DNA from 4 places in the uncultured Planococcus sp. genome. Region 4 is predicted to be linked to each of the others. Evidence: riboswitches for the same ligand, from Rfam matches in the RefSeq annotation. Region 4 holds a riboswitch; each other region holds the start of a gene.
What was found. Region 4 has a riboswitch for S-adenosylmethionine ahead of Q0785_RS01175 (O-acetylhomoserine aminocarboxypropyltransferase/cysteine synthase family protein). Riboswitches for the same ligand answer to the same signal wherever they lie in the genome.

Region 1 (2,189 bases), on a different contig from region 4:
TGCCCGTGTGAAGGTCGCCGTGCAGAAGCGCTTCCGATTCAGTCAAAAAGCTCTTCTTCAATTTCGCCACTTCCAGCTGCAGCTTACGATCGCTCCAGATCGCTTCTACCGCTGATTGGAGCTGCGGTTCGTAATCATTGGTCTCAACGTCGAAAAAGGGATCTGTAAAGATGAGATCTTCCGTGATCTTGCAGAGCTCCGGGTTGGAGAACTCAGCAGCCAAACCCTTTTTCTCAAAAGGATGCAAGCCGTAATCCGATGTATGGAATAAAGTCTGCGCCAAATATTCACCGATATCCTGCGACAGTCTCGGGAAATTTTCTCCGTTGACCAAGCCTTCCCTTGCAATCTCAAGATGGGACAAGTCTTCCATCACCGTAATGGCCAACTCTTCATCCGTAGCATAGACTGCAGGTACCAATGAAGGAACGAACTCTCCGTGTTTTCTCAGGACATTGGCTTCAATGGTTGCCCGCTTCAAAGTCAGCGGCCAGCTTTCACCGATTACTTTCGCATATGGCAATGCCTGTTTAATGATCAGCCGCTTGCCGGTTTGCGGATCTTCAATCTGAAAAACATAATTCAAGTTGCCATCGCCGATTTCCCGGCAAGTCAATCGGGCATTGCCATCGAATGGATGGACAGCCTTTGCCAATGCGATCGCCGTCGATTCAGTTAATGCTTTATAAGTAGTGGGAACAGTAAGAGTCATGATTTTTCTTCCTTTCTTCTGCAATATAAAAAGCCTCTTTCAAAAGAAAGAGGCCAGAATAAGAGATTCCATGCCTCTTATCTTTCAGAAAATAAATTTCTGATGGAATTAGCACCGTGCCTTACAGGATGTTCATCCTGGCGCCAAAGCGCCCCGTCTCACAACGGTATTACGGTCGGTTGCTGGGCGTCATCGGGCCAAAATCCCTCTGCCAGCTCTTGATAAGAGTACTACATGTATTACTATTAAGTTTATGAAGAGAATCCTATCACGATTCAGAATTGACTGTCAACGCATTTTTCCAATAAAAACAATTTTTTGATAACAGAGTTGACAGACTTCTGCTCACATGAAATAATCAGAATTACTTTACTGTATTAAATCGACTTAGTTATTTTGGATTAAATTATAAAATTATTTTACTCAATTTCATATCTTTCTTATTCAGAGCAGGTGGAGGGACAAGCCCTATGATACCCGGCAACCGGTCCAATGATGGACACGGTGCTAATTCTTGCAGCCAGAACCGATGGCTGAGAAATAAGAAGTTGTTAACGCCCTTAACCTCTTCTTATTTGAAGAGGTTTTTTATTTTTTAAATTGCATGGGAGTGTGGAATAGATGAGCGTATTGACTGCTACTTATCAAGTATACGGAAAGCCCGGTTCCTTCGAAAAAAAAGCGGAAGGCATTGCTTTGGGACTGACGATCGGCTCCTGGACAGACTTGCCGCTGCTTGAACAGGCACAACTGAAACACCATAAGGGACATGTTGTTTCCATCGAAGAGTTTACGGAAGACAGCCATCCATTGAAGCCGGAGCTGATAAAGGCAGAACTCGAGATTGCCTACCCGAGCATCAATTTCTCAGCTGACTTTCCTGCCATCCTGACCACGGTTTTCGGCAAACTATCCCTGGATGGTGAAGTGAAGCTATTGGATTTGGATTTCAGCCATGATCTGCTCAGCCACTTTCCTGGTCCGCGCTTCGGAATAGAAGAAATTCGCAATACACTTGGCGTAGCCGGAAGGCCGCTTCTGATGAGCATATTCAAAGGCGTCATCGGCCGCGACCTGGATTTTCTGTCTGCTCAATTGCGCGAGCAAGCTTTAGGCGGCGTAGACCTTGTCAAAGACGACGAAATTTTGTTCGACAATCCGCTGACTCCATTCGAAAGCCGCATCACAACGGGTAAAAGAGTACTGGAAAATGTCTATGAAGAAACGGGCCACCGCACACATTATGCGGTGAACCTGTCGGGCAGAACTTCCGACCTGAAAGGAAAGGCACGAAAAGCACGGGAGCTGGGAGCGGATGCCTTACTGTTCAACGTCCACGCATACGGCCTCGATGTGCTGCAGGAATTGGCGGAAGATGATGAGATCGGTTTGCCGCTGATGGCGCATCCTGCATTCAGTGGTGCCTTCACTTCATCCGCATTTTATGGCCTAGCTGCGCCGCTCGCACTCGGGAAAC
Region 2 (2,189 bases), on a different contig from region 4:
CAGAACGATCAAGGCGAAGCCAATGACCGTCGGCGGCAAAACCAAAGGCAGCAGAATCAGGGCTTCTACGAGGCTTTTCCCAAAAAAATCACGCCTGTTCATCAAGCGTGCAAGCGCCAGGCTGACCAAAAATACACATAATGTGGAAATGACCGCGACTCTCAGCGATAACCAAAGCGGAGACAAATCATATGGCATCATGGCGTTTTTCCATCTCCCGGCAAAAAGCCGTAGTCTTCAAGAATGGCCTGGCCTGTTGGACCCGTGACAAAATCCAGAAAAGCCGCAGCAGCCTGCTGATTCTCTGACGCGGTTACAACGGCTCCGGGGTAGACGACAGGATCCCGCTGTCCGGGCACCTCAAGCATCGCTGTTATTTCCCGGGAAATAACGGCATCGGAAGAATAGATGATGCCAAGACCTGCATTCCCGCTTTCTACGTAAGTCACCACTTGCCTTGCGTCTTTGGCATAGATCAGACGCCCTTCAAGCGGCTGCCATAACCCTTGGCTTTCCAATGCCTGCCTTGTATACTCTCCAACCGGCACACTATCAGGCTCTCCAACGGCAATGGTTTCTTCTGCATCCATCACTACTTCCTCAAAATCCACCGATTCCGGGAACTCTTCCAAAGAAGCCAGGACCAGCCGATTTTCAGCAAATGGACTGATGCTTACCGATTCTATGAGCTGCTGCGATTCGAGCAGGTCCATATCCTTTACGCTGGCCGATAAAAACAAATCTGCAGGTGCCCCTTGCTCGATTTGGCTTCTCAGCTTGCTGGATGATCCGTAATTGAAGGATAAGTCAATATCCGGTTCCACCTGCTGAAATTCCTCTTCCATCTTTTTCATAACTTCCGTCAGGCTTGAGGCTGCCGAAACCAAAAGCTCACTGTCGTTGCCAGCCGATGTATTGCTGCAGGCGCTCAGCAGGATGGCTATGCTTATAATAGTTATCATTTTTTTCATTAATAAAGACCCCTTATTCGTTTGAAATGCAGCTCACCGGTTCCGGTAAATTCTCCACGTACCTTTAGTATAACGCCAGCTGAAGAGAAGCTAAATAATTTTGCGAATAATCTTGTAAGAAACAGAGCATTTGAGTAAAATAAAGAGAAACTTCAATCAGTAAAGACTTTTTCACTCTTTACTGATGAAAGCTGAACAAATTCAACAAAAAATTAAATATGCTACATCCTTATCAAGAGAGGCAGAGGGAATGGCCCTACGACGCCCGGCAACCGCCAGTTAACTTAACTGGAATGGTGCCAAATCCAGCAGAAGCACGATGTTCTGAAAGATGAGGAAGAGAATTCACCAGCAGACAACCACTCTTCCCTTTTTCAGCGGAAGAGTTTTTTTATTTTAAGGAGTGATATCTATGAAGTTGAGCAAAGCCGAACGAATCAAAAAAACACGGGTACCCGTAGTGGATCCCGCACTGGCTGAACGCCTGCCACCTGGCCAAGTGCTGACCGAGCGCTTTCCGGTCCTGCACGAAGGCGAAGTGCCGGTCTATGATATGGCCACCTGGACCTTGAAGATCTTTGGCCAGGTCGACAAGGAAGTTACACTGCATTACGACGACTTATTGAAATTGCCACAAACGAGGATTACCCGCGACATCCATTGTGTCACGCGCTGGTCACGCTTCGATAATACCTTTACAGGCGTCCGCTTTATCGATCTGATGAAAGAACTGGGCGTAACACCGAAAAGCGGTTATGTGATGCTTCATGGTGATTATGATTACACCACCAATCTTGCGCTGTCCGACCTCGACCGGGAAGACGTGCTGCTTGCCCATTCACTTGACGGCGAACCACTGACGGCCAAACACGGTTATCCGCTGCGTTTCGTGGTGCCTCATCTGTATTTCTGGAAAAGCGTCAAATGGGTCCGCGGCATCGAATTCATCGACAAAAACCAGCCCGGCTTCTGGGAGCAGAACGGCTTCCACATGAACGGCGATCCGTTTCAGGAAGAGCGCTTTTCAGGTGAAGACCTGGAGATTCCAGAGGATGAATGGGAGAAAAAGGATTTTGACTGACTCTGTTCAGTCTTATGATTCCAAGACAATTGAACTGTCACTTTAAGAGATAATTTGCATCAATTCCAAACTTTGTTTTGCGTATTATTTCAAAGAACCCATCAACCTTTTATGCGAAGGTTGATGGGTTCTTTAGA
Region 3 (2,189 bases), on a different contig from region 4:
ATTCGATCGCTGACCGGATCGTCTCGGACAAATAAGCACCCAGATTAATGGAAAATGCCAGTAGCGCATATACTTCGGGCGGTATACTGTTGACGTCGGCGGACTGAAGCCAGCCGTATTCAATCTGTAGATAGTAGATGATCTTCGGTATTCCATAAAACACCAAATAGATTTGGACCAGTAAAGGAGTTCCTCTGACAAAAGAGATGTATATCGATGAAACCACACTTAATACCGGAACCTTGTATATTTTGATCAATGCGGTAAAAACCCCGATGAATAAACTCAAAACCAATGAGCCGACAGCTATCCCGATGGTAATCGGTAGCCGTGAAATAATAGCAGGAAAACTTTCGATTAAAAATTGTATATCCAGTAGATTTTCCATTGTCTCTTTCCTTCCACAAACCTATTCAGGGATATATTCTCCGCCAGTCCATTTGATCGACAGATCCGCTAAGGTGCCATCTTCTTTCAGTTCTTTCAGGATGGGATCGATTAAGGATTTTAATTTTTCGCCTTCTTCCCCATTCTTCAACACAATTCCCATGTCATCATTCACCAAAGGCTGCCCTACAATTTCTACCCCTAAATCGTTTTTTTCCAATACCGCATTCATCATAATCGGATCATTCACGTAGGCATCGACACGGCCATTTTGCACGTCCTGCAAAATTTCCGAAGGGTTTCCACTTTCGCTGTATTTCAACTCAATGGGCGTATCTGCTGTTTCGTTGTATTCCTCCAGCAACAGCGTATAGGAATCCCCCGCTAAAGCGCCAACCGCCTTTCCTTCTAAATCCTCTACAGTCTGGATGTCTTCTCTTCCGGTTTTCACCGCAATGACTGTTTCCGCTGCAAAATAGGATTCATCGGTGAACAAGTACTTTTCCTGGCGTTCAGGTGTTTTCGCTACTTGGTCTGCGATTGCCTGAACCTTATTGGATTCGAGTGCAAGAAACATGCTATCCCACGGAACGGCGACAAATTCGAATGTATAACCATCCAATTTTTCATCGATTGCTTTTACCATTTCAACGTCATACCCTGTCAGTTCATTGGTGTCATCCGCAAAAGCGAAAGGCGGATAATCATTTTGCGTTCCTACCACAACCACTTGATCGCCCGTAGAACTTGTCGCTTCTTCCGACGAGCATCCGCTTAATGCCCCGATTACACCCAGTGATAAAAACAGTGAACTCAATACATAATGTTTTCTTTTCATTTTCATGCTCCTTTTTTAGGCAACAAGCCGTAAGTCAATTTGATGGGGAAAGGCAAAAGCCAATTTTTCTTGCTATGTAAGCTGAATGTAAAGACATTACTGCCGGCAAAGGACTAGTTGCTTATCCATACATGGGGTCATCCTTTTTCTTTTGCATATTTCCAAGTCACCGAAAACCTCCTTTTTCTACTTTTCAAGAAAATCATTTTTGCAATCGCCCTTTGGAAACAAAAAAACCTCTTCCAATAGGAAAGAGGTTTCAGCCAAATTCTTATCTCTCAGAATAAAACACTCTGCAGGAATTAGCACCTCTCATAAAAATGATGGTTGCTGGACTTCACAGGGCCTGTCCCTCAGTCTCTCTTGATAAGTTATTTAATTTTTTTTTTCATATTAACGATAGTATTTGACATTGGCTCTCATGTCAAATACATTTTTATTCTATTTCGAATTTACTCAAAATTTTTTTGCACAAAACGGGCGTTTATACCCAACGAATGGAGCTCCATTGCAGATTGTCTCCCAGTTTCTGAATTCCCGTTGAAATAATTTAACGAGTGAAGCGCATAATGGACGATTGACAATCACTCACGTCTTCCATACCATCTAGTAATAATTCACCCTTATTTTTTACACGAACCGGCATTTTAAAACCACCTTACTATCGAGGAAGATCGGAGTGAAAAAATGAACAAAGAAACTATTTATGATGTCGCAATAATTGGTGCTGGAACAATGGGAATGGCTGCCGGCGCTTTTTTGGCACAGCAAAATGTGAAAATTGTTTTGATCGATGCCTTTGATCCTCCGCATATCTATGGCAGCCATCACGGCGATACCCGCTTGATCCGCCATGCTTACGGCGAAGGGAGACAATACGTTACATTAGTGAAACGCGCACAGCAATTGTGAGAAGAGCTGGAGCAGCAAACCGGCTACAAAGTTTTCGAAAAAACCGGTGTCA
Region 4 (2,189 bases):
AATAATTAGTTAAACTCCTTTACTTTATAGGGGTTGAAGGCTTCTTCTTAAAGATGGAGGATACTTTGCTCTCGCTTCCATTCTTTATTCGAATAATGTTTTCGCTATGCTTCCATACCGCCATTGCGAATAAAGCCAAGGCTGTGAGTAATGGCCATGGTCCAACAGCAGGACCGAAAGCAATCATAAAATAAACCGCGTAAAGCACCAGTACGCCAATGACCAAATAATCGGTGGCGAGCGAAACGCCGATGAGCAAGAGCAGTCCGACCAGTCCAAGCTTCCAATCGAGGGCCAGCATGACGCCAATTACAGAAGCCGTGCCTTTGCCGCCATTGAAATTCATATAGAACGGAAAGTTATGGCCGAAAATTACGCCGGCACCTGCGATGAACAACAGGGTCCAGATCATTTCAGGAGAAAGACTGCTGGAATCCAGCAAAAGACGTAAGCCTGCAACAGCAGCAAAGCCTTTAGAAATATCGATGAAAGCGACAAGCAAACCATATTTCCATCCCAGTACGATGGCTGCATTGGAAGCCCCGGAATTTTTTACACCTTCCTTTTTGACGTTGACCCCTGATAGAGCCTGAGCTGCAAGTGATCCATGAAAACAGCCGATTACATAACAGATAATAAATAATAGCAACATCCAGATAAACATGCCAATTCCTCCTCTACCTTAAAAGATAACGTTTGAAGCAGGACAAGGTTTCAAAATTTTTTGACTAATGGACTTGACAAATCGCGCTGAAATTTTTATACTTCTCAACAAGATGAAAAACCAAATCAAATACTCTTATCAAGAGTGGCGGAGGGATAGGCCCTGCGATGCCCGGCAACCAACAGACACACATGTCTGGAAAGGTGCTAATTCCTACAGGATCGAACGACTGATTCTGACAGATGAGAGGAGGAAACTCCGTAATTTACGGCCCTCTTCTTAGCGAAGGGGGCTTTTTGCTGCTTTCTTCGACCATTATGGATCAATAAAAAACAGGGGGAATGGAAAATGACGAATTTGAAACCAGAAACTTTATTATTGCACGGGGGACAACAGCCAGATCCGACAACCGGATCCAGAGGGGTACCGGTTTATAAAACAACTTCCTATGTCTTTAAAGACACACAGCATGCGCAGGATCTGTTCGGCTTGAAGGATACCGGCAATATCTACTCGCGCATCATGAATCCCACAGTCGATGTATTTGAACAACGGGTGGCATTATTGGAAGGCGGCACTGCTGCGGTTGCACTATCCTCCGGAATGGCGGCTATTGCGTTTTCTGTTTTGAATATTGCAGAAGCCGGTGACGAAATCGTAGCGGACAGCAATCTTTATGGCGGTACGTACAATTTATTCGCCAATACATTGCCGCGTTACGGCATCAAGACAATATTTGTCGATGCGACAAATCCTGAAAACTTTAAAGCAGCTATTACAGATAAAACCAAAGCGTTATTCGGCGAAATTATCGGCAATCCAAGCTTGAATGTCTTTGATGTTGAGAAGGTAGCGGAAATCGCCCATGCGAATGGATTACCGTTATTGATCGACAATACATTCGCTTCTCCATACGGCAGCAACCCGATCGAATTCGGTGCAGATGTGGTCATCCATTCCGCTACGAAATGGATTGGCGGACACGGCACGACAATCGGCGGCGTCGCAGTAGATGCCGGGAAATTCAATTGGGACAATCCGCGTTTCCCGAATTACACAGAGCCGGATGAATCGTATCATGGATTGCGTTACGGCATTGATGTGCCGGATGCAGCATTTGCGACGAAGCTTCGGGTGCAGCTGCTGCGGGATTTTGGACCTTCACTGAGTCCGGATAGTGCGCATGCTTTGCTGCAGGGTCTTGAGACTTTGCATCTTCGCATCCCTAAACACAACACCAATGCTCAAATTATTGCGGATTACTTAAAACAGCATCCGCAAATCGAATGGGTCAATTTCCTGGGCTTTGAAGATCACCCATCGCATCAATTGGCGAAAAAATATTTGAAGAATGACGGTTACGGTTCGATTGTCAATTTTGGCATAAAAGGCGGACGGGAAGCAGGCCGTAAAGTGATCGACAGCGTCAATCTTTGGTCGCATGTCGCAAACGTAGGAGACGCTAAATCATTGATTATCCACCCGGCTTCCACTACGCATCAGCAATTGAACGACGAAGAGCTGA

Region 1: another riboswitch for S-adenosylmethionine. It lies ahead of mtnW (2,3-diketo-5-methylthiopentyl-1-phosphate enolase); the one in region 4 lies ahead of Q0785_RS01175 (O-acetylhomoserine aminocarboxypropyltransferase/cysteine synthase family protein).
Region 2: another riboswitch for S-adenosylmethionine. It lies ahead of Q0785_RS13765 (sulfite oxidase-like oxidoreductase); the one in region 4 lies ahead of Q0785_RS01175 (O-acetylhomoserine aminocarboxypropyltransferase/cysteine synthase family protein).
Region 3: another riboswitch for S-adenosylmethionine. It lies ahead of Q0785_RS15090 (transporter substrate-binding domain-containing protein); the one in region 4 lies ahead of Q0785_RS01175 (O-acetylhomoserine aminocarboxypropyltransferase/cysteine synthase family protein).

What each region holds. Positions count from the first base shown of each region.
Region 1 is NZ_CANMXD010000010.1:81,141-83,329, forward strand. It holds gene mtnK (S-methyl-5-thioribose kinase) at 1-712, opposite strand, end outside; SAM riboswitch class I at 787-940, opposite strand; SAM riboswitch class I at 1,150-1,259, shown strand; gene mtnW (2,3-diketo-5-methylthiopentyl-1-phosphate enolase) at 1,334-2,189, shown strand, end outside.
Region 2 is NZ_CANMXD010000009.1:61,930-64,118, forward strand. It holds gene modB (molybdate ABC transporter permease subunit) at 1-201, opposite strand, end outside; gene modA (molybdate ABC transporter substrate-binding protein) at 198-971, opposite strand; SAM riboswitch class I at 1,198-1,309, shown strand; gene Q0785_RS13765 (sulfite oxidase-like oxidoreductase) at 1,390-2,052, shown strand.
Region 3 is NZ_CANMXD010000010.1:134,186-136,374, forward strand. It holds gene Q0785_RS15085 (amino acid ABC transporter permease) at 1-388, opposite strand, end outside; gene Q0785_RS15090 (transporter substrate-binding domain-containing protein) at 410-1,225, opposite strand; SAM riboswitch class I at 1,494-1,598, opposite strand; partial or broken gene solA (N-methyl-L-tryptophan oxidase) at 1,913-2,189, shown strand, end outside.
Region 4 is NZ_CANMXD010000001.1:226,822-229,010, forward strand. It holds gene Q0785_RS01170 (glycerol-3-phosphate acyltransferase) at 20-664, opposite strand; SAM riboswitch class I at 797-913, shown strand; gene Q0785_RS01175 (O-acetylhomoserine aminocarboxypropyltransferase/cysteine synthase family protein) at 1,013-2,189, shown strand, end outside.